One region of the Paenibacillus sp. FSL P4-0113 genome, then DNA from elsewhere that is predicted to be linked to it. Evidence: riboswitches for the same ligand, from Rfam matches in the RefSeq annotation. Region 1 holds a riboswitch; each other region holds the start of a gene.
The links. Region 1 has a riboswitch for cyclic di-AMP ahead of MKX46_RS10120 (TrkH family potassium uptake protein). Riboswitches for the same ligand answer to the same signal wherever they lie in the genome.
Positions count from the first base shown of each region.

Region 2: another riboswitch for cyclic di-AMP. It lies ahead of MKX46_RS16025 (C40 family peptidase); the one in region 1 lies ahead of MKX46_RS10120 (TrkH family potassium uptake protein).
Region 3: another riboswitch for cyclic di-AMP. It lies ahead of MKX46_RS22255 (hypothetical protein); the one in region 1 lies ahead of MKX46_RS10120 (TrkH family potassium uptake protein).

Region 1 covers NZ_JBBPAZ010000001.1:2,408,429-2,418,916, forward strand. The annotation lists gene MKX46_RS10115 (potassium channel family protein) at 1-620, opposite strand, end outside; gene MKX46_RS10120 (TrkH family potassium uptake protein) at 639-1,979, opposite strand; cyclic di-AMP (ydaO/yuaA leader) riboswitch at 2,393-2,546, opposite strand; gene MKX46_RS10125 (CPBP family intramembrane glutamic endopeptidase) at 2,808-4,538, shown strand; gene uvrC (excinuclease ABC subunit UvrC) at 4,507-6,591, opposite strand; gene trxA (thioredoxin) at 6,752-7,069, opposite strand; gene dnaI (primosomal protein DnaI) at 7,195-8,142, opposite strand; gene MKX46_RS10145 (DnaD domain protein) at 8,196-9,713, opposite strand; gene hemQ (hydrogen peroxide-dependent heme synthase) at 10,059-10,488, shown strand, end outside.
Region 2 covers NZ_JBBPAZ010000001.1:3,732,562-3,743,049, reverse strand. The annotation lists gene MKX46_RS16040 (YwhD family protein) at 1-504, opposite strand, end outside; gene MKX46_RS16035 (M1 family metallopeptidase) at 629-2,641, shown strand; gene MKX46_RS16030 (hypothetical protein) at 2,653-3,480, shown strand; cyclic di-AMP (ydaO/yuaA leader) riboswitch at 3,757-3,894, shown strand; gene MKX46_RS16025 (C40 family peptidase) at 3,900-4,400, shown strand; gene MKX46_RS16020 (GNAT family N-acetyltransferase) at 4,706-5,212, shown strand; gene MKX46_RS16015 (4a-hydroxytetrahydrobiopterin dehydratase) at 5,291-5,590, opposite strand; gene MKX46_RS16010 (hypothetical protein) at 5,708-6,001, opposite strand; gene motA (flagellar motor stator protein MotA) at 6,189-6,983, shown strand; gene MKX46_RS16000 (flagellar motor protein MotB) at 6,976-7,803, shown strand; gene rluF (23S rRNA pseudouridine(2604) synthase RluF) at 7,938-8,639, opposite strand; gene MKX46_RS15990 (PAS domain S-box protein) at 8,691-10,488, opposite strand, start outside.
Region 3 covers NZ_JBBPAZ010000001.1:5,089,618-5,100,105, forward strand. The annotation lists gene MKX46_RS22230 (helix-turn-helix domain-containing protein) at 1-231, shown strand, start outside; gene MKX46_RS22235 (helix-turn-helix domain-containing protein) at 325-708, shown strand; gene MKX46_RS22240 (hypothetical protein) at 834-1,055, opposite strand; tRNA gene MKX46_RS22245 (tRNA-Leu) at 1,398-1,480, shown strand; gene MKX46_RS22250 (glutathione peroxidase) at 1,625-2,110, opposite strand; cyclic di-AMP (ydaO/yuaA leader) riboswitch at 2,577-2,749, shown strand; gene MKX46_RS22255 (hypothetical protein) at 2,865-3,260, shown strand; gene MKX46_RS25645 (potassium-transporting ATPase subunit F) at 3,444-3,521, shown strand; gene kdpA (potassium-transporting ATPase subunit KdpA) at 3,671-5,347, shown strand; gene kdpB (potassium-transporting ATPase subunit KdpB) at 5,385-7,415, shown strand; gene kdpC (potassium-transporting ATPase subunit KdpC) at 7,435-8,163, shown strand; gene MKX46_RS22275 (Nramp family divalent metal transporter) at 8,271-9,590, opposite strand; gene MKX46_RS22280 (organic hydroperoxide resistance protein) at 10,176-10,488, shown strand, end outside.

The DNA of each region.
Region 1 (10,488 bases):
GAGCCGATGATGACCATAATATCGTCGGCTTTTAATCGATCCATAGCCGTCGGTGCGATCAGGATACCATTCGCCGTATGAAGCGCCACGACGCTACAACCAAAGCGGGTACGGGCATTTAGCTCTGCTAGCGTTTTGCCATTCAGACATGCAGGTACATTGAGTTCCACAATACTATATTCCTTAGACAACTCCAAATAATCGAGCAAATTAGGCGTGACTAGCTGGTGAGCCACCCGGATACCCATATCCCGTTCTGGATAAATAATCCGGTCCACACCGAGCTTTTCTAACGCACGCCCGTGCAGCACAGATATGGCTTTGGCTACGACTTTTTTCACACCCAGCTCCTTCAGCAAAATGGCGGTGAGGATGCTTACCTGAATGTCATCACCAATAGCAACAATGCCACAATCGAAATTACGGATGCCCAGTGATCGCAACGAGTCTTCATCGGTAGCGTCCGCCACGACAGTATGTGTCAACATCTCACTCATACTGTCCACAACATCCTCATTCCGGTCAATGCCTAGCACCTCGCACCCCATATCCACCAATTGCAAAGCCAGGCTTGAGCCAAACCGCCCCAAGCCAATAACTACAAACTGCTGCGTCTTCATATCTACTCGAAAACTCCCTTATCCTATAATCATTTTACCTTCCGGATGACGATATAATTCTTTACCCTTTTTCGGCCCCAGTGCATAAGCTAGCGTGAGTGGCCCCAGTCTACCTGCAAACATCGTCAGGGTAATCACCAGCTTGCCTATGACTGTCAAATCAGGTGTAAGCCCCATCGACAGCCCCACCGTACCAAACGCAGATACCGTCTCGAACAAGATCATCAGAAAATGATGATCTTCGGTTGCCGACAAAATCATCGTCACCCCGATCACGAACAGCAACCCCAGCAGTGTAATGGTCAAAGCCTTGTAAATTCGTCCCTGCGCAAGTCGGTACTTGAACAGTACAATATCTTCCCGCCCCCGCAGCATCGAAATCACCGCTCCAATGAGCAGGGCGAATGTTGTGGTCTTAATCCCGCCTCCAGTAGAGCCAGGAGAAGCCCCGATAAACATGAGTATGATGATAAAAAACTGCGTAGCCTGCCGCAAGCCTGCAATGTCCAAGGTATTGGCACCTGCGGTACGGGGAGTAACGGACTGGAATAAAGATCCCAATAGCTTACCACCCCAATCAAGCGAGCCGAGAGTCTTCGGATTCGTAAACTCAAATACAAAAATCACGAGCGTGCCGACTACAATCATAGCGCCCGTCATGCTGAGTACCACCTTGGTATGCAAGGACAGTCTCTTGCGCTTGCGATATTCTGCCAGGTCTGACATCACTACAAAACCAATGCCGCCTGAAATAATCAAAAACATGGCTGTAAAATTAACAATCGGATCATATACATAACCTGTCAAGCTGCGAAATTCACCGAATAAATCAAAACCAGCATTGTTAAACATGGAGATGGCATGCCAGATTCCAAAATAAATCGCCCTGCCTACGGGCATATCAAAGGACCAGCGAACCGAGAATATCGTAGCGCATACGCCTTCAATAACCAGTGAGTACAGTAATACCTTACGGATTAACCCGACAATTCCCTCTACAGAAGTCTGATTCATCGCTTCCTGCAAAATGAGACGCTCCCGCAGGGAAATCCGACGCTTGAACACCAGTGCAATCAAGGTAGCCATGGTCATAAAGCCTAGGCCGCCGATCTGAATGAGCGCCACGATAACAACTTGACCAAAGGTTGTAAAAAAGGTCCCCGTATCCTTTACGACAAGCCCTGTAACACAGGTCGCGGAAGCGGCAGTAAACAAAGCGTCTATAAACGCAAGTGGCTTTCCTGTTGTATTGGAGATCGGCAGCATTAACAATAAACTACCTATTAGAATGATAATGGCAAAGCCCGCAACGAATATCTGCGGTGGAGAAAGCCGGAGCCAGCTTGCATTGGGATTCATCTATTCATCACTTCTCTCCTAATCCTTAAAACTATAAAAACAGTGATTTAATACGGTGTAAGCTCGCTACGCGTTCCATTTGATCTTCCGATCGTCGTTGCCCCTGAATTTTTTGATTTTTCCAAACCTTAGTTAACTATAATTAGCATTCCCTGAATACAGGAAGAATGCATGTCAAGCACTACTCGGCCCCCTGTGCTATTGGCGGGCAGTAGCGAAGGGGGCAGAATTGTTCTGAAGAAGCGAAGCGTTTGCCTTTATCTCCGGATTTTAACCATTAAAGGGGGTATACAATCAAAAAATCCGGGGATAACAGCAATCGGAAGAATAATCTGCACCCGCAGCGGTCTATCTAACCAATCCAAACACTTTTATACGCACAAAAAAAGACACCGGAAAACCGAGTGCCTGACTTGGTTCCTGCTCATAGCCTACGAGGTTAGCTGACGGATTCGGGCAGCACAGTATGCCCTATTTACACTTCCGATCCACCAGTGATCGGCTGTAAAATTCACCCCAGTAACATGGTTCCCCCGTTTTCCCATAGAAATTCGGCTCAACTGTATATCATTACCTATGTATTTTATAGGCATTGCCTCAAGATTATAATCCTTCTATATCCAGATCACAAAACCGATTTCGTCGAAAAAACGTGAAATTGGCTTTATTTTGCGAATGGGCATCGTTTAATCGCAGCTTATCTTATTTTATTGGAACTTTAAAGTGCTTTCACTCTATTTTCATGAATATCGCTGGTCTGTTGGCGGGAACCTGTGCAGTATGATATCTTTAATGGATGTTCTTATTTACAGATTAAGGAGGAAACTCATGAATCCTATCGGGAAACCGGTCGTGCTCACGGCCAACTTCAAAAAATTAGGCTTGCTGGGCGGGATTGGCCTGATTTGCTTTTTTATCTTTCAATTGCTTATTCCCTCGCTTAGCAATCCGAGTCCAGAATCAGTAATGAATGCAAAGGTCATCAGCAAACAAGAAGCGGTCATACACGCATTGGACTTCGCCCGCTCCGAGCTGGGATATACTGAATCACAGCCAGAGGAGCCTCTGGTGACCTATCAGGCCGAAACAGATTTGTACGGTTATTTATCTAGAGAAAAACTGCTTCAACAGTACGACCGTACATGGAAGAAAAATTACCCTTACGAAACCTTTCGGGTCGATCTGCCTGAATCCTCAGCGAAGAGCAAGCTGCAAATTCATGTAGATTTATCCACTGGGAAGGTCGTTAGTTTTAAACGGATCACCTCCAGCACCAATTACACGCAGGCTGATATTTCTACGGATGAACAAGCACGTAACAGGCTTGTACGTGTGGCTGAGGACGGCATGACGCTTGAAGCCAAGGAGCAGGCGGCCGCTGTATGGGTGAAGCGCTTTGGCTTTAAGCCGTCGGACTTGAAGCTCGCGACCACTGAACAAGAAGGCGGATTAAAGTATACCGTAGACGATAAAAAAATTGGCGCCTCGGTACTTACACTGGCTTTTACTTTTGAAGACGGTGATGTTCGCTCCTTCACTCAAAGCTTTTCGGCCCCGTCATCCTATACCGATTATATCGAAAAGCAAACATTTTGGGCGAATTGGATGACCTATGCGGGTTATGCCCTATTTAGCTTTGTGCTGGGTGTACTTGCCATTGTGTATGCGTCACTCACCCGACGACATACTTCATTTGTACGCGGCATTGTTCTATCCGTTATATACTTTATTGCTAGTATAGCTGGGACCATGAACATGCTGCCTTTATTGCAAGCAGAAGCAGGCGGTAAGGGCATGCTTCTATTTCTTATGGTTTTCCAGATTGGTGTTACCTTCGTCATGGCTGTAGCGCTCTACTTCTCCTTGGTCGGCGGTGACGGACTTATGCGTCAGGTTGGACTGAATGCATGGCCACGTGCGAAAGAGCCGGGCTACGGGCTGTATGTGCTTCGCAGTATGTATGTTGGCTACTTGTGGGCCTTTATTTTGCTCGGGGTACAATCCATTTTATTCTTTATACTGGAGCGCACATTTAATACATTCTCCACCACAGATGCCACGCAATCCCCTTACAATATGGCTTATCCATGGCTACTGCCGATTATGGCCTGGATGGCAGGTATTGGTGAAGAGACTGTCTACCGTCTGTTTGGTATTCCGATGGTCAAAAAAATAGTGAAAAATACTTTTGTTGCTTGTCTGATCACCACGCTGATTTGGGCACTGGGACATACACTTTATCCGATCTATCCAGTGATTTCCAGACCTATTGAGCTGACTTTTCTTGGTTTGCTGTTCAGTTTTGTGTTCCTGCGTTACGGCTTTATTGCCGCCATGTTCAGCCACGTTATTTTTGACAGCATTCTAATGGGACTTAGTGTGATGAGTCTGGGAGATACTGTGAACGTGAGCGCGGGCCTATTCTGGATCTTACTTCCAGCCATTGTGGGTTACATCATTTATTGGTTTAGTCCTAAAAAGCCAAATCGAATGATGTTTGAACCTATACAAAAAGAGGAGTCGCATTCTACGACTCCTCCTCCCGAAGGGCAGCTATAATCTGACGCGCAAGCTTATCCCCAATAGAGAGAGGCCGGAAGTCTTCGACACTGGCCTCTCTTATTTTTTTGAGCGATCCAAAATGCTTAAGCAGTAACTTACGCCGTTTCTCGCCAATGCCTGGAATAGAGTCCAGCCGGGAAGTTACCATAGATTTGCCGCGTTGCTCGCGGTGGAACGTGATGGCGAAACGGTGAACCTCGTCCTGAATCCGTTGCAGCAGGTAAAATTCTTCGCTATTACGTGCAAGTGTCACGGCCTCAGAGGATTCTCCCACCAATAGTTGGGATGTTCTATGTTTGGCATCCTTCACCAAACCACATACAGGAATGAACAAACCCAGCTCATTTTGCAATACATCGGTCGCCGCCTTAATTTGTCCACGTCCACCATCGACAACGATCAAGTCGGGACGTTCCAAATTTTCCTTAAGCACACGTTCATATCGACGCCGGATAACCTCACGCATTGTTTCATAATCATCGGGTCCCTGCACAGAACGGATTTTATATTTTCGATACTCCTTCTTGGCAGGCTTGCCATCAATAAACACGATCATGGCTGAGACTGGATCGGAACCCTGGATGTTGGAGTTATCAAATGCCTCCACCCGGTGCAAGCTATCCAGCCCAATGGCACGTCCGAGATTGCTTGCAGCTTTGGATGTTCGTTCCTCATCCCGCTCGATCAGCTTAAACTTCTCATCCAAAGCTACACGTGCATTTTCCGTCGCCATGCCTGTCATTTGCTTTTTCAGTCCACGCTGCGGTACAAGTACCTTTACATCCAACCATTCAGCCAGAGCGAGAGCCGCCGTACTCGGGTCCTCCAGTCCACCGGATAGTTGAGTTTCTATTTCCTTTATCTCGGCATCTTGGTCACCAGCTTGATCTTGATTCGTTGCCGCTGCATAAGTTGCCCGTTCTTCAGCCACCAGCAGTGAGTCAGCAGAATGCTCTGTCTCCGTTTGTATCGCATTCTCATCTGTCTGTCCGGTAACATCGGCTGTAGGTGCACTGTAGAGTGCAGTTTCTGCCGCAACCGGTTGATCGACATTGACCTGTTTCGCCTGCATCAGCTTAGGAGAATCCGGCAGCAATATTTCCTGCGGCACTGCTGGGTTGTCACTATAATATTGCGTCACATAGGACATAAAATCACTGTAAGCCTCACCGTAGAAAGGAAAAGTCGACATATGGCGCTCGATCATTTTACCTTTGCGGACATATAGGATCTGTACACACATCCAGCCCTTATCTACTGAAAAACCGAATACATCTCGATCTTTCGCATCCGATGTGGTGATTTTCTGCTTTTCCATCATCGCGTCGATGCTGATAATCTGATCTCGCAACTCCTTGGCCCGCTCAAAGTACAATTCCTCTGCGGCCTCCTGCATTTTACGCTGAAGATCCTTTTTAATTTCCTCATGTCCCCCGCTCAAAAAGGAACCAATTTCCTGACCAATCTGGTCATACGTTTCCTTTTCGACCTCTTTCACACAAGGCCCCAAACATTGATGCATGTGATAATACAGACACACTTCCTTGGGCATCACACCACACTTGCGTAACGGATACATACGGTCCAGCAACTTCTTCGTCTGATGTGCCGCGTAGGAATTGGGGTACGGTCCAAAATATTTTGCTTTATCTTTCAGAACGCGACGGGTCACCTCCAGCTTGGGGTGTGCCTCGTTCGTAATTTTCAAATACGGAAAGGTTTTATCATCCTTCAATAGCACGTTATAGCGTGGCTGGTACTTTTTAATGAGGTTGCACTCCAAAATGAGTGCCTCCATATTACTGCCTGTAACGATATATTCAAAATCACGAATATCGGAAACCAGTCGCTGCGTCTTGCCGTTATGGCTACCTGTAAAATAGGAACGGACCCGGTTTTTCAACACTTTTGCCTTGCCGACATAAATAATGGTGCCTTCGCTATTCTTCATCAGATAACAGCCTGATGCATCCGGCAGTAACGCTAATTTGTGCCGTATGTTCTCCAGCGCCTTTTCCTGATTCTGCAAGTCCTCCGCATAAGGTTTCATTTGCCCGGTTCCTCCTTCCATTCTTAATGACTACTCAACTAACTACTTATAATATATAGGAATAATACACAAAAACGCCCCCGGTATTTACAACCGGAGGCATTGACCTTTCATGGCCGCTCCACCAAGCCCCCGCGGGAGCATGGGTCACATGCGATGATTATTGGTGCTTAGTAAGCATGCTTTTCAGCGCTTCTTTGGAGTTCAGACCTACCACTTTATCAACAGGCTGTCCGTCTTTGAAAACGATCAGGGTCGGAATACTCATCACGCCGAAACGGGAAGCAGACTCTGGATTTTCATCCACGTTCACCTTCGCGATTTTGACGCTGTCGCCAACTTCTGTGGACAGATCCTCCAGAATAGGAGCGATCATTTTGCAAGGACCGCACCATGGCGCCCAAAAATCAACCAAAACGGTTCCTGTGCCTTCGACTTCTGCGTTGAAGGATTGATCGGACACGTTAACAATTGCCATTGTATGTTCCTCCTTTATAGAAAAGTCAAGATTATTATAACCTGTAATGTCTATTTCGACACCTTTTAATTATATCACAATAGTCTTTTAATTGTAAGATATCGAAATAGCAGACGGATAAACGCTTACCCCCGCTGATTTTTTCCCTTTACGGTAATGACATCTACAAAAGGACGAATCCGGTCCATCAAGCGTTGTCCTTTATACATTTCCTCTCCATCCTTGCTCGTAAAGCTGAGATGCTTCTCCAGTCCCTGCAAAGAATAATTGGAAGTATAAAAAGTAGGTTTGCGGTTCATTCGGTAATTCAAAATAGAGCCCATCACGTGGTCCCGTACCCACGGGCTTAAATTTTCGGCACCAATATCGTCAAATACAAGCAGATCACAATTTTTGAGCATTTCGGTCGTTTCCTTAAGCTTCTGCCCATCCTGGATCATGGACTTTAAGTCCTCCACAAAATCAGGCATATACACGATCACACCGTTCAGACCCGACAGGGCCAACTCGTGCAATAAATAGCCCATCAAAAAAGTTTTACCCGTACCAAACGTACCTTCCAGATACAGTCCTTTTTTGGATAGACCCTGACTTTTCGTTTCTTCAATGTAACGGAATAGCTGTGTGACGGCAGGCATGCGTTGTGAATCTTTACGCGCAATTTCAAGGGCGTTATATCCCTCCAGAAGTGCGCGTTCATCCACATAGAAGCTTTTAATTCGCTCACGCACCCGTTGCTCATGTTGGGAAGCAATCTGCTTCGCACATGGGGTCCGAATGTCTACAATTTCAGCAGTTCCATTCGGATATTCCACGCCCAGCTTGCAAAAGTGGCCCTGAAAATCGTTAGGACACCGTTCCAGTCCCGGACAATTGTCGCAATTTCGACGATCTCGGGCATACTGAAAGAGCATGCTCATGTTGAGTCGCAATTGTGTTTCGTCCACATCAGGATGCGCAGCACAAAACTCCTGCACGAGCGGATCATTTAGAACCTGATCGGCTACATTGCGAGTGCGCTGGCGAAACGAAGGGTTCTGCATCTGCTGCAGCAAATCGCCCAGTGATTCCAAGAACGCTCCTCCTTTCTTAAAAAGTGCAGAGTTATGGATACCTTAAAATCTACCTACACCTTTTTCTGTTTACCGGATTGCATTCGTTCGGCCAGACGCAGCAGTTCATCCAATTCTTCCTCAGATACAGACTCCTCGGAAGGTTGATCTTGAACGATTGGAATGGATGGCTTGGCTGGCCCGTTATTTTTGGCATACGCGCGGGATCGACCGCCGGAAGGAGAAGCAGAGGACTGTTTTCCTTTTACCTTAGCTTGATCCCTTATATATTGAACGGCTTTCTCGTAAGTGTTTACCTGCTTAAGCAGCATATTGGAAGCAACGGCCTCGACAAAGTTGCGGTTAATCCGCTGATCGCTCCCGGATACGAGCAGTGACATCAAATAATGGATCAGCACGTTGATGACTTCGCCTGGCAGCTTATAGCTGATATCAATTTTCTCGAATATATCCAGCAGGTTACCGGGAACCGTGCCGGGGAAAAAGGTTTGCAGCAAACGGCGATAAGGCTCGTTGCGCAACATCATATTATATTGGTGAATGTCACACTTGGCTGTGAATTGTGGGGGAACCTCCACATAAAATTCCATTTCCACAGCTTGCTCTGCAGGCGGCTCTTCAGATGTGGAAGCTTCCCTTTGGCGCAAAGCAACTACCTTGGCGGCTTGAACCTGCTGCTCCTCCTGACGCTTGCGATCCTGTCTGGAGTGCTGGCTAGCCCGAAGCTGAAGCTCGTCGAGCAACAAGTCGCCTGCTTCGGTAAAAATACCGTCCTCATCCAGCAAGCGGCTAATATCCTGTACAGAAAGATCAAATTTGCGAACAACGTAATTGACCATGCCTAACTGCTCGTGCTCAAACCGAAGACGCTCCACGTGCTTACGATTGGCAGATTCACGCGGAAAACGGAGAATAATATCTGCATAATTCAATGCTTCCTCCGATTCTGACGCAAGTGGTCCAGTCTGACGGCTAGTAGACACCTCGGACAACGCCTGCTCCAATTCATAATCTATAACATGGGTATTCAGTTCAAATAACTCATAAAATGGAATCGAAATATTCTCTTTATTATAGGAAGATTGCGACCATTCGCTAGATTCTCTGCTCCACAATGATTCTCTCAGAGAAAGCACTGCAAACTTACCGATTTTGTCTCTCAACAAAAGGGTGAGATGCTGTGTTCTGAAAAATTCAGCAGGTGCGAGCGGCGGCTGCATCTCATATTCATACATATAGTCGTCCGTTTCGGGTGCATACAGCCTGGACGTCTGTAACAGACCGACGGCCTCCAGTTTGGAGGTCTGTTCAATCAAATACTTGCGTCCCTTCTCACTCGGCTCCAGTCCCAGTGTCAGAAAAAGGCGACGCTGCTGTTCCAACGGCGAATAACCGATTTGTCCGACTGGCACATGCTGGAACAACAGTCGATACAGACTGACCGCAAATGCGCCTACCATCGGCTGATAGACGCTTCCCAGCATCAATTCATCCAGTGCGCTCAAGCCAAATTCCCGATAAACGCAGTAGCGGTGGTTCTCAGTATAGTGCAGCAGGTTTTTCATCCGCATTCCAACATTCTTCCTTTCCTGACATAACGGTCTCCAAGATGTTTTTCTATTCTATCATACTTGCCTTCTGGTGGGACCAACAAAATAAGGGCAATTGTTCTCCTTTTTGGCAGCCGTATTCGTCTGAGTTCTACTTTTTTCGAGAATACTAACTATTTTATGACTTTGTGACCTGCATCATGGTAAAAATAAAATTCTTCACACTTCTTTCATTGGTGAAAAGCTTTACTTTGAGCTACAATGTAATGGTTAAGTATCACGTATTGGATACAGGAATGATATTAGGAAGTACACATATTTCGGCTAAGCCGATTACCATTTACAGATCGTAAAGGAGTGTAGATCGTGAGTCAACATCAACCTCAACAAACCCCAGCAACACCTAACGAAGTAGCCTCCACACTGGAAGGCTGGTATGCGCTTCACGATTTTCGGTCCATCAACTGGACAGCATGGAAGACAGCAGACGATGAAGAGCGCGCCGGAGCACTGGACGAGCTTCAAGAGTTTATGAAGGAATGGAACGTTACCGAGGAAGCGGGTCTGGGCAGCTCAGCTGTCTATACTGTAGTCGGACAAAAGGCTGATTTTGTCATGATGCACCTGCGCGAAACGCTGGAAGACCTCAATAAACTGGAAAATGATTTTAACAAAACAACCTTCGCCAAATATACAACTAAAACCTACTCTTATGTGAGTGTAGTGGAACTGAGCAATTATTTGAGCAAAGATGAAGATCCTATGCAAAATCCACAAATTGTCGCACGCTTGAAGC
Region 2 (10,488 bases), 1.3 Mb from region 1:
CCCTTCCAGCGCCTGCTTCAATTCCTCAGGCGAAGCGTCCCACCATTCCTCGTTATGCGAAATGAGCAGGCTTTTGAGCGCTGCCTTATCTTCGCTGCCGAGATCCTCCAGCATGAAACGACGCTTGAGCGCGTAATCCATACGGTTGACGTGATCGGCGAGGATTTTCCAGCCGCGTTTGGCCTCGTCGTCAATCAGCATCTCGCAGGCGGTGGCGCCGCCGTACATACGTCCTTCGGCTGTACGGTCCACAGCTACCCATACGAGCCATACCTGGCGTCCGTTCGGTACGTCCTCTTTATTCGTAGAGAACTTGATACCACGTTCTACTTTACTTTTGGCATGCATGGCACCGATATCAATTTTCGCCTCTCCTCGGTCAATGATGACCGGTGACATGCTGTTCAGGTCAATTGAGCCTGCGCCGAAACCCTTATGTTTACTCTTGCCACTGACAATGTTCAGTGCAATCTGTTTTTTGCCGTCCGGCTGATTTTCACTCATGCGTCACTAGACCTCCATTTTCCGTCTTCACACTCATTCTACACTATAAATATTTTAACTAATAATCTCCTGAAAGCAAACATATACATGCTGTAGATGCTTGTCAACGGGAGGTATCCATTGTATGACCCCAGCACGCACTAAAATCGTTTTATTGTCTACACTAGCCCTCGGTCTCCTCGCAGGGACGTTATGGTTTGCCTGGCAGCCCCAATCGCAATCCGACCCGCAGTCCATAGGCCAACCACTATACGGCTCCCTGTCTGAGTCTGCGCTTGCCCCAAATGTGGGCAAGCCTCTAGGGGCAAACATCCTGCCTGACCTGCCCAAGAACCCTCCACAACCCGCTACAGAAATCCTCAGCAAACGGGTGGTAGAGTACCACATTGATGTATCTCTGGAAAAGGGACAGGTTTTGCGAGGCACTGAGACACTGACCTGGAAACATCCGGGCAAGAAAACCGTGAATGATCTGTATCTTCATCTATACCCGAACGCCTTCTCTTCCATGGAAACCACCTTTATGAAGGAATCCGGTGGAAAGCTGCGCGGAGACACCATGCCCAAAGACGGCTTTGGCTCTATGACGCTGACTGAACTAAAAACAGAAGACGGTTTATCCCTCATGCATCGCATCCAATATGTGCAGCCAGATGACGGTAACGCAGGCGACCGTTCGCTCATGAAGGTGCGTCTACCCAAGCCAGTACGAGGTGGCGAAGAAATCACATTATATATGAAGTTTGAGGTAAAACTGCCTGCCATCTTTGCTCGTATGGGTGGGACAGATGATTTTGTAATGGCAGGACAGTGGTTCCCGAAGCTCAGTGTCTACGAGACTGCAGGGCAGCGTGGACGCGCCGAGGAGGGCTGGAACCTCCACCAGTATCATGGTAACTCCGAGTTTTATGCCGATTTTGGAATTTACAGCGTACGGATTCGGGTGCCTGAAACTCATATCGTAGCAGCGACCGGATTTCCCACCCGTGGTGCCGTCCGACAGAACGGACAAAAAATATATCAATTTTATGCCGATGATGTACACGATTTTGCCTGGTCCGCTTCACCCAACTTTGTAGCCGTAGAAGAACCCTTTTCTTCTGCTGAAGTCCCTGGTGTCAAAATCAAGCTCTACCTTGACCCATCGCACAAGGAGCTCAAAGGACGCTATATGAGCGCAGCGAAGGCCGCTCTTTTGTACTACAGCAAATGGTACGGGCCTTATCCATATTCCACCCTGTCCATCGTGGTTCCACCTAAATCAGGCAATGGAGCTGGCGGCATGGAGTATCCGACACTCATCACGGCCGCTGCTGCGGGTAATCTCAATCCTGGCTATAGTCTGGAACGGACATTAGTTCATGAGATTGGACATCAATATTTCTATGGAATGGTAGCCAATAATGAATTTGAGGAGCCGTGGCTGGATGAAGGCTTCACCTCCTATGCAGAGGAGCGACTTATGGAGCAAGAATATGGGCTTACCCCCAACTTGCCATTACAATCGGGACAGGTATCCTCCCCACAGCCGCTAAACCGTGAGTCATGGAAGTACGGCTCGGCTGCTGAGTACGCGCAAAATGCCTACTCTCGAGGCAAGCTGGTACTACGGGGCATTGAACGTCAGGTGGGTATGAAAAAAATGGATCGCATTATGCGGACCTACGTCCAGACGTACCGATTTAAGCATCCGTCCTCACAGGATTTTCAACGTATCGTGGAGAGAGTCACCGGACGCTCATGGAGCCACTATTTTGAACAGTATGTATATGACGGCCAGATGGCGGACTTTTCAGTGGATCACATCACAAACCACAAGCTGGAGAATGGATATGAAGCAGTCGTGACGGTCAGCAAAAAAGGGGCGGATTATCCCAAGATCCCTGTCCAATTTACCTTCAAGGATGGAACCACGAAATTCAAGGCTTGGGACGGTGCGGGCAAAAGCACAACTTTTCGGATCAAAAGTACTTCTCCCGTTTCCTATGTAACCCTTGATCCCCTATATACCATTGCACTGGAGAACAAGCATATTAACAATACCCTAAAAGCCGAATTGGACGAAAAGCAACAAACCCGTTGGAGTATAAGTGTAACCAAGCTGTTGGAGACACTGCTTGGAAGTCTGTCATGGTGAGGTGTCTATAGATGCGGACTGTTATAAAAGAGGGCTGGGCGCTGGTGCGCATACGATTTTATATCGTTATCATTTTGTTTCTGTATCGATTACTGTGGGGGGTGTTTCTCTATCGGCTGGTACAATCTGCCGTTATCCCGCTACTGCTCCGTTATCCTGATCAGGGTCAAAACGAGCTGGGACAGACCTTGTTTTGGATGGAGAGCCAGATTGCTCTGATGGACAGCCGGGAAGTACATGTGTATTTGTGGATACTACTAGGGGCGACTGTACTACGCATACTGATCACTCCCTTCATTAGAGCCGGAATATATCAAAGCCTACATACCGATGCGACTGAGCCGCAAAGCCTGTCCTTTTTCAAAGGTATGAAACGCCATGGCATGTCGTCGCTGTTGTATTACATCATCGAGTTGGGACTGCTGCTGATTCCCGCCTTTTGGGTAGTACCGAGACTCTACCCTATTGTAGCAGGTACGCTTCAATCTCCCTCTTACCTGCTGCACTTGTTGCCCTATGCCATGGGATGGATGGCATACGGATGGTTCATTCGGCAGTGCATCCTGTATATGCAACTAGGCACTGTCGGTGGTCACGCCATACTATCGTCCCTGCTCGCCTTCTTTCGCCAGCTTCTCCCAGCTGTCGGTATATCCCTTTTGCTCGGTGCTTGTGTGCTGCTGGTCTTCGGTCTATTTGGCACCGTGGCGATGATTTGGACTGGCATGCTCGCGCTCATTCTCCAACAATCGTATCATTTTGTTACTAGTCTGGTCAGGCTGTGGCATATCAGTTCGCAGTACAGACTATGGCATACCGATATCTCCAGTAGAAGCTAAGCCCTTCCTTTATGTTAATCACTTCATTTCCGTCTGTCGAAAAAACTTTATGCATAACCGCGCAAACGGCACATAACTGAATACTGTTAACAAGATCTGTTCCTGGGACATTAGGAGCAGATTTTTTTTGTAACTTTTTGCAATGAAACATTTGCCAAAGCCAGCCGACTTTGTTACAATAATCGCAGTGAACTGATAGTAACAACTTTGTAATCTTTATTGTAACCTTTATCTCAAAAATATCGTTATTGTGAATACTGCTCTCCAAGGTGCACATCTTAAGTAAAGCCTAATTCCTGGCACCTAGGAAGCGGGGGAACCAGTTTGGGTGAATTGATCTCGCAACAGAGTGGTCATAGGGGAACCTTCTACCGAATCCTTAAGCTAACCTCGCAGGCATTGGAAGGGGTATATTTTTTTTGAAGAAGAAGCTAACGATCGCAGCTATGAGTCTTGCCATTGCCTTTACATCTTTTACATTCGGTGGCGGCAGTGCATTTGCAGACTCCAAGATGGACCAGGTCATCCAAGATGCCAAAGGAACGAACTACAGAAGCGGAGGCACTACACTCGAGGGATTCGATTGCTCCGGCTTCACAATGTATGTATTCAACAAACTGGGAATTAAACTTCCGCATCAATCTGGATCACAATTCAAAATGGGATCTTCTGTATCCCGCGATGAAATGAGGCCTGGGGACCTGGTGTTCTTCAACACCACAGGAAGAGGCATTTCCCATGTAGGTATCTTCGTAGGTGAAGGGAAATTTGCCCACTCCTCGACTTCACGTGGTGTAGTAGTTAGCTCACTGAACGAAAATTATTACGCTAACCGCTATGTCGGTGCAAAAAGAATTATGAGCACAGACGCTTACCATTCTGTAGCTTCAGATATTCCTGATGACGATAACGTAGAATAACTAACGCACAGCAAGCTAACCCTAGCCGCAATTTGATTCTGGCCGGAATCGAATTGCGGTTTTTTATGTCCACAACATCAGCAATGATTATCTTTACTGACGAACTGACACCTCAAAAGGTTTCAATTTTAGCGAACATCGTCGGTTTTACCGTCACCGCTGGGGGAGCATATGAGCAGTAATTCCTTCTTATTGAATGTATACCCGACTTAGGTATGAAATAAACACGCTTGCCATTCCCCTGCAACTTGTCTACAATCTGTTGTTAATGATTGAAGTACCTGTGTAAAAGGAGGATGGAACACATGCCGGCCTCAATATCCAACTATCGGATCGTACCGATGGACGAGCATCAAGCGGCTGCAATCTGTGAGTGGCGCTATGATCCACCTTATAACATATACGGTTGGCTCCCCTGGGAACAAATGAAGGCGCTTGAAGTCGAATTTGGGAGTCCCACGCTTCGCCAAGAGCAATATGTTGCCGTACTGGATGAAGAGAACAAGCTGACAGGATTTGCTCAATATTTTCCTATGATCGGTGTGACCCGGCTAGGTCTTGGAATGCACCCTGACAGATGCGGACATGGCAAAGGATCAGATTTTGTCCGTGCCATTGCAGAGGAAGCCCAACGACGCAACCCGAAGAATGAAATTGATCTAGAGGTGCTCACTTGGAATGGGCGCGCTATTCGGGCCTACAAGGCGGCTGGATTTGAGCTTACAGATACCTATGAACGCCAGACTCCCGATGGCAAAAAACCGTTTTATTGTATGGTATATCGTCCAGACCACCCAACCCAGGTTCTATGATAAAAGCGCCTTCGGCATACAACCACGATGTTGTATAGCGAAGGCGCTTTTATCATCATACGACAGATCATTACAAGCTCAATGACTGCTACGCATTTTTTCAAAAGCTTCATTATATTGTTGGGCTTCCTTAATATCCACGGCCATAATACCGCCATCGTCCCAAGAGGTCAAACGCAGAGTCACGGTCTTGTAATCAATCGTAATAAATGGATGATGATTGAATGCTTCAGATATAGCGGCAACTTCATCCACGAATGCAATCCCTTTCATAAAACTGGAAAAATTATATTTCCGAACGATCCAACGTCCTTCCTCCAGCTCCCAGCCCTCCAGTTTCTCCAGATGTGCTTCAATCTCTTCTTGTGTAAAAGGCATGTTACGAACTCCTCCCCGTTTATACGGAAGCCTTTCGACCGCTTAAATACGGCCAAAACTACGATATATTGGTGTACATATTACCACGGCCCCGTTGATAAATCCATAAGACGGACCTCAAATCAAAGGGACTGACGTCAGCTCCTCGTCCCCAATCAGTACATAGATACGATGCTGCTCCGGCTCATAGATCACAACGCCACTCCCTACAGTGATTGTGGGCTCTGTACCCAGTGCATAAAATAAGTCTTCTGCCAAAGCTTCATTGACTTCCTGACGTCCCGCCGGGTCCAGCCTGTCCCAATCTTCTGCTTCCATCTCAAAAAATTCATAGCTATCTGGGATGCGCCCCACAGCCTCTGTCAAATCGTTCAAAATTTGTTCATACTCACGTCCATGCTTTACTCCCATGCCATTTCCTCCAATGGTTCCGCCATTCAATACATAATCACCTTATTATACCGGAAATTCGCACTTAACAAAAAAGAGAGTTTTGTCGATAAATACTATAATCCGTCTTGTAATGACGCGCTTGGGGCAAGGACGACCCCGGCGGCATGAAAGGATTCAAAATCTATTCTCATGGATGAGGTGTATCATGCAAATTTCAACCATTATTGGACTTGTGCTCGGGATTTTGTCACTGGTCGTCGGGATGATCTTAAAAGGCGCTCCGGTCGTCAATCTGGTCAATAATCCCGCTGCTTACATGATTATTTTCGTCGGAACGGCAGCGAGTATATTTATGGCCTTCCCGATGGCAGAAATCAAACGGATTCCGAAGCTGTTCAAGGTTATTTTCACCGAACAAAAACTGTTAGACCGCAAAGAGCTCATCGGTACGTTTACCGAGTGGGCATCCATTACCCGTCGTGAAGGTCTGCTCGCCTTGGAATCCAAGGTAGAGGAAATCGACGATCCCTTTATGCGTGGCGGCATGCGAATGATTATTGACGGCAATGATCAGGAATTCGTACGGGACGTTCTAATGGAGGATATCAATGCCACCGAGGATCGACATCGCTCTGGCGCGCTGATCTTCTCCCAAGCCGGTATGTACGCTCCAACGCTCGGGGTACTCGGTGCGGTTGTAGGTCTGATCGCCGCTCTGGCCGACCTTAGTGACATGGAAAAGCTCTCTCATGCCATTGCAGCAGCCTTCATTGCGACGTTGCTCGGTATTTTTACAGGTTATGTCCTGTGGCATCCGATGTCCAACAAGCTGAAACGGTTATCCAAAAAAGAAGTCGAGCTTAAATTAATGATGGTCGAAGGTCTGCTTTCCATTCAATCGGGGATATCGACGATCGCCATCAGTCAGAAACTGACGATCTTCCTGACTCCGACCGAACGGGCTACGATGACCCAGAAGGATGGCGATTCCAGTGAGTAAAAAGAGACATGAACCGCATGAAGAGCATGCTGACGAAAGCTGGCTGTTGCCATATTCCGACTTAATGACCCTTCTGTTGGCTCTTTTCATTGTCTTATTCGGTATGAGCTCGCTCGACGCCAAAAAATTTGAAACTATGGCTCAATCCCTGAGTGCAGCTTTTAATGGCGGCACTGGCGTGCTGGATCACTCAGCCGCGAATCCGTCGTCACAATCCATGGATATGGGCAAAAATAAAGAACAAGTGTCACAACCCGTAAAATCGAAAGCTACTTCTACCTCTGAACTGCAAAAACAGCTGGCCCAACGGGAAGAAGAAGATTTAAAAAAGCTTAAAAAACAGATGGATCAATACATTCAAAATAACGGCCTGACCCCGTTGCTGAATACCAAGCTAAACCAATCGCAACTAATGATCACCATTAGTGATAATGCCTTGTTTTCATCCGGGCAGGCCGAAGTAAAGCCGGAAGCAAGAAAGCTGGCCAAGTCCATTTCTAGTATGCTCCAGCAGTTCCCTGGCTATGATGTTATCGTATCGGGTCACACGGATAATGTACCGATCTCCAACAGCCAGTTCCCGTCCAATTTTGATTTGAGCGCCAAGCGCTCTCTGAATTTCTTGCGTATCTTGTTGCTCAATCCAGATCTCGACCCAACCAAGTTTGTATCCATCGGTTATGGCCAGTATCGTCCATTGGCAAGCAATCAAGATGGTCAAGGACGCTCTAAAAACCGTCGTGTTGAAATATCTGTTCTCCGCAAATATCAGAACGGGACACAAGTCATCAGTCCTACCTCAAGCTCGAGTGAAGGTTGATTATGCATATGTTATATGAACAAAGGCACCGCCGCATTTTTATGCAGCTGGTGCCTCTTTGTTTAGTGCTTCCTGTACTTTGCCCTTTCAGATACGACGATCATACGCTCTAGGCTATACGAGCCCCTCTGGCATTAGCTAAGCGTATAATCGAGCATCTGACCAAGCTCCAGCTTCTCAGCCTCTGTCAGATCACGCCAGGCACCTTTCTGAAGTGACCCCAACCGAATATTCATGATTCGCAGCCTTTGCAGTTTTTTAACTTCATAACCGAAGGCTGCACACATACGCCGGATCTGACGATTTTTCCCTTCAGTCAGGATAATACGGAATACATACTCAGATACACGCGTCACCTCACAAGGTAGCGTCCGCTGACCGAGTATTTTCACCCCGCTAGACATGCCCTGCACAAAAGAAGGTACGACAGGGCGGTCCACTGTTACAATATATTCTTTCTCATGCTTGCCCTCTGCCCGTAGAATCTTATTCACAATGTCTCCATCGTTGGTAAGTAAAATGAGACCTTCCGAATCCTTATCCAGGCGTCCAATCGGGAATATCCGCTGCGGGTGCCCCACAAAATCAACAACATTGCCCCTAATGTGGCTCTCCGTTGTACTTGTAATGCCCACCGGTTTGTTCAATGCAATATAGACGTGATCAGACTTATCGCGCAGTGGCTTGCCGTTCACGCGAACATCATCGCCTTCTTCCGCTTGACTACCCAGCACAGCCACTTCGCCGTTAATCGTCACGCGACCGCTCTCTACCAGCTTGTCTGCCTCCCGGCGCGAGCAAAAACCGGTTTCGCTGATAAACTTGTTAATGCGCAACCTGTGTACCCTCCATTTCTACTAACACACTTCCTCCTGCGCCCCAGCCCGTTACTCCGGCTTGGCAATCGGAAGCTGCACCAGGGCTGTCGTTCCCTCTCCCTCTGTGCTTTCAATATCCAGTGTGCCTTTATGACTCTGTATAATACGCTGGCTGACCATAAGTCCTAGTCCTGTACCTGTTTCTTTGTTTGTGAAAAAAGGTTCTCCCAACTTGGACAGCATTTCTGCGGGAATACCCGCTCCCTGGTCCCGTATGAAGATTTTAACGTTTTCTCCCTCCAAGAACAAATGAATCGTGATGATGCCACCTTTACTCATAGCCTCCATGCTATTTTTAAGTAAATTAATGAATACTTGCTTTAACTGATTTTCTTCAGCGTATACCAGGGCAGGCTCGTCCGTGACCTGAAGGTTGAATACAATGCCCAGCAGATGCGCCTGACTATCTAGTAAAGAAATCACGTCGCTCACAATATAACGAACATCTTTTTTCTGAAAATGCACTGCCTGTGGCTTCGCCAGTATTAAAAACTCGCTAACGATCAAATTAATGCGATCCAGCTCAGACATCATAATATCGTTGTGTTTCATATTCAACACTTGATTTTGCTGCTGTAGTTGGAGAAAGCCACGTAGCGTGGTTAGCGGATTACGAATCTCATGCGCTACGCCTGCCGCCAGTTGCCCGACGGTTGTCAGTTTCTCTGATCTGCGCAACAACTCCTCCATCCGGTTGCGACCCGTGATATCACGCGACACGCAGATAAACCCCAAAATCTGGCCTTCTTCATCCAGAATAGGCGATGTGCTCATACTAATCTCTACTGTACTTCCATCCTTCCGCATTCTAAGGGACTCACTTGATACGATGCTCTCTCCCTGAAGCAGGCTCTTCTTCTGAAATTCATATTCCTCCTGTTGCTGTGGAGGTACAAATTCCAACTTACGACCAACCAATTCTTTCTTGGTCCAGCCGTACAAAGCTTCAAAGGCATGATTGACCCGAACGACGCGATCCTCCTCGTCGGTTACATGAATCGCATCTGCTGTCTGATTAATAACCGATTCTAGATGTTCCTTTACAGAACGGTTCTCTTCATACATCTGCTCGAGTCTTCTCGTGTACATCCCTAGGTTGTAGGCCATCGCATTGATGCGCTCACCCAACTGTGCAAGCTCATGACCACCTTTTATTTCTAGCCGTGTATCAAAATGACCGTCAGCCATCTCATTCACTTTCCCCAGAATCGACTGAATTGGGCGGACAAACAGACTTGCCAGCACATAGCTTCCAATGATCACCACCTCTAAAAGGACAATGGAAATGGCAATTAAACTTATCAATTGCTTGGAAATAACAGAAGTGATCGTATCATAATTCATAACAATACGGATAACATAGGCATCACGATTAGCCGGATAAAAAGGTATGTAACTGACGAGAACCCGCTCACCTTTAATATAGCAGTCTTGTACAATACTCTCCCCCGAGAGGATAGCTCTGGACACGGCCAAACGATCTTCCTGCACCCTTGTTAGTTGATACGTGCCGAATTGGATCGGTTTGTTGTACATGTAATAGTATTTCGAATCGTTTCCGTTCTTGTCCATCGAAGCGCCACCAAAGGTTGCAGGGTTAATTCCTGTAATCTCCATGATGCGATAATCCACTTGTTGAGTTTGCTTTACGATCTCATCGGGGCTCAGGATGGTTATGAAATTTTGTACTGAAGTATCCTGAAAGGAAATTCGAATTAAGTAGTTACGTTTTTGATCATAATAAAATCCCCATTTGTTAATATCTGAGGAGTCTGAACCGGTGTAGTCAAATGACCCCGTCCAAAAA
Region 3 (10,488 bases), 2.7 Mb from region 1:
ATTGAAATCGCTTCTTTTTTTGATGCGAGTCTGGACTGGATTATGCTGGGTCGAGATATACAGGGTGAGGTGCTAAAGGAGTCGCAAGACCCTTATTTTTTTGACGCTTCAGGGCAACTGAATTGCCAGGGGGAACCGCTTAGTGAGGCGGAAAGAAATTTTATACTTGAGTATATTGAATTTACCCGCTTTCGTAAAGAGAAAAACCAGCGCAATTCTACTATGGGGTAATGGTTGCTTAGGATTTAATGGGGATTACTAATGAGTAAGGCTGAAAAATGAAAATTATTTCAGAAAAAGTTACTGTTTCGGAGGGGAAACATTTTGGGAGATCAAACTATTTATCAACGGATTGAAGCTTTGATTAAAGATCGGGGAATGACCAAGAAGGCATTTTGTGAAAAGCTTAAAATCAGTTCAGGGAATCTCGGTGATTGGAGAAGGGGGAAAACAACGCCGGGTACCACTCATTTAATTCAGATTTCGGACTTTTTTAATGTATCGCTCGATTGGTTAATGAAAGGGATTAAGCCGGGAGAAGGCGTACTTCAGGAGCAGAAGGCTGCTTATTTTTTTGGAGTGATGGGGCCACTGAATTGCCAGGCAGAAGATCTTGAGACGGAAGAACAGAATTTTATTTTAGAATATGTTGAATTTGCGAAATATCGTAAGCAAAAAAGTGAGAAGGATAAAACAAAGCCGGAATGATTTTTTTGGCTAAAGATTGTCTGGGTTGAAAACCCGTAAACGAACTGGAGGGGTTCGCTTTACGGGTTTATTTGGTTTCTTGGTGATATGGAATGACCTGTATGTAACTGGAATGCTTGTTGGATTTAGAGTGGCGATGCCTCCTTATAATCGTTATCGTCGATGTTCAGAATTGCAGCAACTTGTTTTCTGTACCTTTGTGCTTTGCGGGTGCCGTGAATCAGATTGGACAAGCGTGAAGGCGGAATATTGTGTGTCTCACAAAATGTTTTCTGATCCAGTCGAAGTTCGACAAGCCGTTGTTTGATGGCCCACCCGAAGGAGGTGACAGGCATTTTGTTGTTCAAAAGAAATCGCCCCTTACGGATTCTTACGGAATAATTGGTGTGTTATAATAATCATCAGTAAACATGTTAGAATTAACCATCTGAAACTATGATACACTTTTATACGTGTTTTTACAATCGTAAATACGTTATTTCGTCAAATTAATTACTTAGTTAAGTGCTAGGTGGTTCTGATAATCCGTAAGGGGGCAACATTAATGCATAGTTCAGCAAGCGGTTATCTTTATGCAGGACGGTATTATTATCGCTCATATATGTAAGTTAAAATAATTATAATATTTTTGTTTACAAATAGTTGATGAGAGAGTATAATAAACCTGTTGCCTCAATACATTATGATTTGCGGTCGTGGTGGAATGGCAGACACGCTATCTTGAGGGGGTAGTGGGCGTACGCCCGTGGAGGTTCGAGTCCTCTCGACCGCATTATATGCAAGACCTAGTTAAAAAAGCATCCTGACACGGTTTACGTGAAAGGGTGCTTTTTTTGTTAAGCATTTTCGTTATATTCTTTAGCCACGGAAGCCACGGTTGCAACAGGTCGTTTATTAACTGTGATAATGAAGAATGTCAGTTTTGCTGCAAAAGCTTCTCTATATCTCCCGCCAGTTTATCTGGAGTGGTTTGCGGTGCATAGCGCTTAAACACGTTACCTTCTCTTGTAATTAAGAATTTAGTAAAATTCCATTTGATCGCTTTGGACCCTAATACCCCCGGAGCTGTTTGGGTCAGGTAGCGAAATAAGGGGTGTGCTTGATCGCCATTGACATCTGTCTTGGCGAACATCGGAAAGGTGACACCATAATTGATCTGGCAAAACTCGGAGATCTCCTCACTGGAACCTGGCTCTTGTTTGGCAAACTGGTTGCTGGGAAATCCCAAAATTTCGAGCCCCTGTTCATGATACTGGTCATATAGCTCTTGTAGCGCTTTGTATTGGGGGGTTAACCCACATTTGCTGGCAGTGTTCACGATAAGCAGAACGTTCCCTTCAAATGTGGATAACGGAATTTGTTTCCCTTGCAGGGTTTGCGCATCATATTCATAAACGGTCATAGCATCTCTCCTCATTCAATATTCAGCAATTAAATTTTAGACAATTTAAAGAAGGGTTGCAAGCCTGGAAAAGCTGTATAAAGCCTTCAGGCGCTGTAAAATCGTATTTTGCTCAAAACAGTAAATCGCACCGCAAATGGAGCGAATTAAGTTGTTTCTTCTTATAAAAGCGGGTTAAATCGGTGTTTAGCTGGTACATATAGCGTATTTTCTTCTCTTTTTACAAAAAAAGGCCAATAACGCTTTACCCTACGCCAATATTGACATGCTTGTCATTTTCAAAAAGGGATGAAAAACAGAGATTAAAGGAGATGTGAGAAGCATAGTTGCATTGTAAGCGTTATTATTAATCTTCTATGCTCTAAAGCCCGATTTATAACCCTGCAGTTGAGCTTTACAGTCTTCCATGCGCGGGTGTATGATTCAAGACGTAATTTCAAATTAACTTGAATGAAGCAACAACGAAATGTCTATAGCGCTGAATTTTGCAGTTGCAAAAGCGGGGGAACCAATCGAGACTGTACGGCTTCGGAAGCCGTGTGTCTCATGGGGTGAATTTTCCGGTCAAGTGCCAGAAATAGGGCGACTCTCACGTCCGAATCCGACAGCTAACCTCGTAAGCGTACAGGGAGAGGCAACAAACCGCCGTGTGCAGCCATGGTTTATTTTATCATGGATATGTCAGAAGCCGGAGGAAAGCCTTTTTCCTTCGGCTTCTTTTTGTTGTCTTTTTATACCGGGAGAGGAGCTACTGATGGAAGGTCGGTTAATTATTGTCACTGCACCGAATGAAGCGGGCAGAAGTTTTGTGAAATTGCTTATTTTCAAAAAATTGGCGTTTGCAGTTCTCACGAATAGCGCCCAGGAGGAACGACAGCTCAAAAAAATGGGTGTGGAGCACATTGTCCGCATCAATACCATGCAAGCGGGAAAATGGAATTTTCCAAAAAAAGAAATTGGTAGTGTGTATTTGTTCGAGAACAGCTTGAATCTGACTTGCCGTTTCCTGCAAATATGTCGACCACTAACATCGGAATCGATCTATGTTATTACACACGGCTGTAATCCACAAGGAATTTATCGGGGATTGGGAGCGGACCATGTGATCTACACATTGAACGGAGAGGTGGGTTTTCTGCTGAACGGATAAGCACTTATGACATAGTTGTTTTATGATTTTATGATGGAATAAGAATGGCGATCTGAGGATCGATACGGAGGGTATAAACATGATGGATATATACATGCTGCTCGTCATGGCTGTGAGTTATGGAGTGATACTGCTGTTTGTACGCTGGTGTGATGCGCAGACCTCTAAAGGAGGACGAAGAGGATGATCGTTATACTCGGGCTTACGGCTATTGTGTTTATGTATTTAATCTACGCACTCCTGAACCCTGAAAAGTTCTAGTCACTTGTAGGGATAGAGCGGGCGGGAACAACAGATCTGAGCATTAAAGCATCATTGGTAGCAGGTTTTCGCAAACGTGTGCACTTCATAGATGGTCTAATCGGGTCTGTTGTTCCAAACGCAGGAGCATTTTGAAGGAGGAATAGAGGATGGAGCTGCTTCAAATTGGAATTGTGATCGTTATATTGCTGCTCTTGGTAAAGCCAATGGGTACATATATGTATCATGTATTCTCGAATGAACCGAATCGAACGGATCGGATTTTTGGCAGAACAGAAAAGCTGATTTATAAGGTAGTAGGCTTGAAGAAAGTGGAGAGCATGCGTTGGACTACGTATGTTATGAGTTTCATTGCTACGAACGTCGTGCTTGTGGCAATCAGCTACTTGCTGTTGCGTTTACAGGGAATGCTTCCCGGTAATCCGGCTGGAAACAGTAATATGGAAGCATCACTAGCTTTTAATACGGTAATCAGCTTTATGACGAATACGAATCTCCAACATTATAGCGGAGAAAGCGGGCTTACGTATCTGACACAGGTGGCGTTCGTCACGATGATGATGTTCACTTCGGCTGCTTCCGGTTTTTCGGTTGCTGCGGCTTTTATGAGAGGATTGACGCGGCGCGGTGAAGGGATGGGCAATTTCTTTCAAGATTTTATTAAAGCTATTATAAGGATTTTCCTGCCACTGGCCTTTGTGCTTACGCTGGTGCTGGTGGGATTGAAGATACCACAGACGCTACAGCCTACGGCGGATCTTACGACGCTGAGCGGAACACAACAGCAAATTTCTATGGGACCCATTGCTTCTCTGGAGTCCATCAAGCATTTGGGGACGAACGGGGGCGGTTATGCGGGAGCTAACTCTGCGCATCCTTTTGAAAATCCAAGTCCTTGGACGAACGTGCTGGAAATTTTGGCAATGTGGGTAATGCCGGCTTCGTTGCCGTATACCTTTGGATTGTTTGCCCGTAATCGTAAGCAGGGCTGGATTATTTTTAGCTCCATGATGGTATTGTTTCTAATTTTTCTATCCATTACGTATGTGTCTGAGAAGACAGGTAATCCGTTAATCCAGACACTGGGTGTGGATGCTTCTCAGGGAAGCATGGAAGGGAAAGAGGTTCGTTTCGGTATTGGACAATCGGCTTTATTCACTGCGGTCACAACAGCGGCAACGACAGGTTCGGTCAATAATATGCATGATACACTAACCCCGCTAGGTGGCATGGCTGCTTTGGGAGAAATGATGCTAAACGTCATTTTTGGCGGCAAGGGTGTCGGGCTGATGAATATGCTGATGTATGCGATTCTGGGTGTGTTTATATGCGGACTGATGGTCGGGAGAACTCCGGAATTTATGGGAAGGAAAATTGAAGGCAAGGAAATGAAGCTGATCGCCATTGCCATTTTGGTACATCCGTTTCTCATTCTCGCCCCAACTGCGCTTGCGTTTATGAGTCATTGGGGATATGATGCGGTCACTAACCCTGGCTATCACGGGTTGACTCAGGTGCTCTATGAATATGCGTCATCTGCCGCAAATAATGGTTCGGGGTTTGAAGGTCTTTCAGATAACAACGTATTCTGGAATGCAACAACGGGGATGGTTATGTTCTTCGGGCGATATGTATCTATGATTGCATTGTTGGCTGTGGCGGCTTCGTTGAATGCCAAAGCGCCGACTCCGGTGACGACGGGGACACTGCGCACGGACAACAAGTTATTTGGAGCCATTCTGATCGGGGTCGTGCTGCTGATTGGTGCGTTGACCTTTTTACCTGTCATCGTATTGGGACCTGTTGCTGAATTTTTGACCATGTGAAGAAGAAAATGAGAATGGATGAACGGGGTGTTTGACCATGAAGGAACAACGCAAACACATGCTGGACAGAAGCATCTTGAAGCATGCGATCAAGGATAGCTTTATAAAATTAAATCCGATGATGATGATGAAAAATCCTGTCATGTTCGTCGTGGAGATCGGTACATTGGTCGTGCTGCTAATGTTACTGTTTCCCGGTTATTTTGGAACTGACAAGGAAATAGGCTTTAACCTGGCCGTGTTTGTTATTCTGTTGTTTACGTTGCTTTTTGCCAACTTTGCCGAAGCGCTCGCGGAGGGGCGGGGTAAGGCACAAGCTGCCTCTTTAAAAAAATCCAAGCAGGACACGCAAGCTAACAAGCTCGTCGGAAATGACATTCAGGTGGTTAGCTCAACCGAGTTGCGTAAGGGGGACGTAGTTATTGTCTCCCAGGGTGAAATGATTCCAAGCGATGGTGAGGTCATTGAAGGTTTGGCTTCGGTGGATGAATCTGCAATTACGGGAGAATCGGCTCCGGTCATCAAGGAATCGGGTGGTGATTTTTGCTCGGTAACCGGCGGAACGCGAGTGGTTAGTGACCGGATTAAGGTGCGGATTACGACAGAGCCGGGCGAGACATTTATTGATAAAATGATTTCGCTCGTGGAAGGCGCTCAGCGGCAAAAAACGCCGAATGAGATTGCGCTGAACACTTTGCTGATTAGCTTGACGATTATTTTTCTAATTGTGGTGGTTACGCTAGCGCCGATTGCCCGTCATTTTAACATTGATTTGCCTGTTCCTGTGCTGATTTCGTTGCTAGTCTGTCTGATTCCAACCACGATTGGAGGACTGTTGTCAGCCATCGGGATTGCCGGTATGGACCGGGTCACCCAGTTTAATGTGCTAGCCATGTCAGGCAAGGCGGTAGAAGCTTCTGGGGATATCAACACGATGATTCTGGATAAAACAGGTACAATCACCTTCGGGAACCGGATGGCGAGTGAATTCGTGCCTGTAGAGGGCGTGGAGAAGGCAGAGCTAGTGAAGTGGGCAGCGACTAGCTCTATGAAGGATGAGACGCCAGAGGGTCGCTCGGTTCTCGAGTTGATGCGCAAACAGGAGCATACGTTGGATGAATCCTTGGCGGCAGGTGGAACCTTTATCGAATTCAAGGCGGAGACCCGGATGAGTGGTCTGGATCTGGCCGATGGACGAAAGGTACGCAAGGGCGCAGTGGATTCCGTTCGGCAATGGATCGTATCGCAAAATGGCAGTGTTCCAGCCGATCTGGAGGAAAAAGCGAATCAGGTAGCCTCTGAAGGAGGTACACCGTTGGCAGTCGCGCTAGATGATCAGATATACGGTATTATTTATTTAAAGGATACAGTGAAGCCAGGCATGAAGGAACGGTTTGATCAGCTCCGGGAAATGGGTATCCGTACGATCATGTGTACCGGAGATAATCCGCTGACAGCAGCTACAATTGCTCGAGAAGCGGGTGTGGACGACTTTGTAGCTGAGAGCAAGCCGGAGGACAAAATCGCGGTTATCCGACGTGAGCAGGAACAGGGTAAGCTGGTTGCCATGACTGGAGACGGCACCAATGATGCACCTGCGTTGGCGCAAGCCGATGTAGGTCTTGCCATGAATAGCGGCACAGTCGCGGCCAAAGAAGCGGCTAATATGGTGGACTTGGATTCCGATCCGTCCAAAATTATTGAGGTGGTCGCGATCGGCAAGCAGCTGCTTATGACGCGCGGAGCATTGACAACGTTCAGCATTGCGAACGATGTTGCCAAATATTTTGCCATCATCCCGGCGATGTTCATGCTAGCCATTCCACAAATGGGCGCTTTGAACGTCATGGGGCTTGGCTCCCCGCTGTCCGCTATTTTGTCGGCGTTGATCTTTAACGCGGTTATTATTCCGCTTTTGATTCCGCTGGCCATGAAGGGCGTGAAGTATAAGCCGATGAGCTCGGATCGCCTGCTGGGACGGAATTTGCTGATTTACGGTCTGGGCGGTATGGTCGTACCGTTTGTCGGTATAAAGGCCATTGATTTGCTGGTGCATTTGTGGATTTAGCGCAGAAAGGGTGAACGACATGAGTGGTTTTTATCGGATGATGTCTGGACGCAGATTTGCTGCACACGAAAAAGCTGAATCTGGCGGACAAGGTCATAACAAACATACAGGGACCGAGACTGTGTCGGAAGGAAAACCGGAGAGACAAGAGATGCGAGGAAGTACAGTTATTGGAGTGGCTTTGCGAACTTCGGTGCTGATGATTCTCTTGTGCGGTTTGGCATATCCGCTAGCCAGTACAGGAATAGCGCAGGTTCTGTTTCCGCAGCAAGCAAACGGCAGTATGCTTCGTGACGCGGAGGAGCGGGTGGTCGGCTCCGAACTGATTGGGCAGTCTTTCACTGATTCGGCGTTTTTTCAAGGTCGGGTATCGAGCGTTGATTATAATGGGGTTGGTTCAGGCTCTAGTAACTACGCACCGTCGAATCCGGCCTTGATACAGCGAGTCAAGGACTCTATTGCGGATTGGCAGAAGCATAACCCGGATGTACCCGTTAGTCAGGTTCCGGTGGACCTGATTACGAACTCCGGCTCTGGTCTAGACCCACACATTTCTCCACAGGCGGCACGGGTGCAAATTCCGCGCATAAGCGGCTTGACGGGTATCCCGCAGGATCAACTGAGAGCACTGGTGCAGGAGCAGACAGAAGGCCGCAACGCCGGCGTGTTCGGCGAGCCGCGTGTCAACGTGCTCAAGCTAAATCTTGCGCTTGAGGCGCAAATGAAGGTAGAGCCTGCCAAGCGTTGAGCATTCTCTATGTATACAGGACAAATAAAATAGGAAACAAAAAAGGTATTTCGCTGCCATTGGGGCAAGTGAGATACCTTTTTAATATATTCATATTTGGCTACCGATTAACCTGAAATCGTTTGGATGATGAGCACTACATTCAAGATAATGATGATAGCGGTCACGATCCAGGTTAGTACTTTTTGCCACATTTTATTTGCGAATTCACCCATAATCTTTTTGTCGCTGGTAAAGAGCAGTAATGGAATGATGGCAAAGGGAAGCTGGATGGATAGGATGACCTGGCTCAGCACAAGCAGTTCCTCCGCACCTTTTTCCCCTGCGATGGCAGTGACGATAACCGCTGGAATGATCGCGATGAGGCGGGTCACCAGACGACGCAACCAAGGTGAAAGACGAAGATTCAAAAAGCCCTCCATCACGATTTGCCCGGCTAAAGTGCCTGTTACGGTCGAGTTTTGACCAGAGGCCAGTAACGCTACCCCAAATAGTATGCTCGCCAGTGTGGTTCCCAGTAGGGGCGAAAGCAGATAGTAGGCATCGCTAATTTCGGCTACATCTGTTCTTCCTGCCGTATGGAATACAGCAGCTGCCACGATCAAGATGGCGGCATTAATAAATAATGCGAACATCAGCGCTATACTGGAATCCCAAGTTGCAAATGTAATAGCTTCCCGTTTACCTGCTGAAGTCTGCTCAAATTTGCGAGTTTGTACAATAGAAGAATGCAGATACAGGTTATGCGGCATTACGGTAGCACCCATAATACCGATAGCAATATACAGCATGCTTGGATTCGTCAAAATTTGCGAGTCTGGTACAAAGCCACCCAATACGCCGCCCCATTCCGGTTGTGCCAAAATGAGATTAATGCCAAAACAGCCGGCAATCGTCGCCATCAGTACAATGACGAGGGTTTCCAATGCCCGAAAGCCTTTGTTTTGCAGCAGTAAAATGAGCATAACATCAAATGCGGTAATGATAACTCCGTATAGTAACGGTAGACCAAACAGCAACTTCAGCGCAATGGCTGAACCGATGACCTCGGCTAAATCCATGGCTGCTATGGCAATTTCGCACAAGAGCCATAAGCCGATCGCGACAGGACGACTGTAGGCATCACGGCACATTTGAGCCAAATCTTTACCTGTGGCAATGCCAAGCTTGCCAGATAAGGCTTGCAGCAGGATGGCCATTAGGTTGGAGATTAGAATGACACTAAGCAGCGTGTAGCCGAATTTTGATCCGCCGGCGATGTCTGTGGCCCAGTTGCCGGGGTCCATATAGCCGACTGCGACCATATAGCCGGGTCCAGCAAAGGCAAGAAACTTCCGAAACCAGGTCCCGTCTTTTGGGACGCTCAAGGAACGATTCACTTCCGACAGTGAAGCGATTTCCGCGAAGTTACCCTTTGTATTTTTCATACGCTTCACCTTCTTTATGGATGTTGAAATATATTATTAGTGACATAACGATTGTGTTATCCCTATTGTACACTCCCAATAGTTTTTGTCTAGTACAACTTTTGTGTGGTCAAGCAAGTTAATCGTATTTTTGAAGCAATATGGCCATCGTATAAGCTGAACCATAGAAAAACCAAGCTATATCGCTCTGAGGGGAGCGGCTTGGTCGTTTTGGATTTTTTAAATTGTTGTCCATCTTCCGGGTGAACGCCCGTTCCATATTTTATCAATTTCCTTCTCATGTGCGACAGGGTTATCCCATCAAATTGGTAGGATTATGAAATGGTCTTACCTTATTCTGTCCCCGAAAATTAAACGACTGGTGGAGATGGTTGTTCAATGTAGACGGCCCAAGTAGGAGCCTATAACATATAGTGTAAACATGGTGGGGTGGAACTAAACGGTAAATGTACTAGTTTACATCCATATTTCAAATGATTCATTTTATGTAGTTCGTTTAAAGTACATACGAGAAGGAAATCATGTATTAACATGACGATAGGTTCCTGCGGAATGCAAAAGATATAGTGAAGGAGAGATGAAAACATGGAAGCATTATACACAGCATCAGCAACGGTACATGGTGGAAGAGACGGTTCAGTCGCTTCATCCGATGGAGTTTTGAAGCATAAGCTCAGCACGCCGAAGGAACTGGGTGGCGCAGGTGGAGAAGCTACGAATCCAGAGCAATTGTTTGCGGCAGGCTATGGTGCCTGCTATGAGAGCGCATTGGCTAATGTGGCCCGGAAGGCTAAGGTGAAGGTGGACAATGTTGAGGTCACTAGCCACGTATCTATCGGCAAGGATCCAAGCGATGGCGGCTTCCAGCTGGCGGTACGTCTGGATGTGAAAATACCCG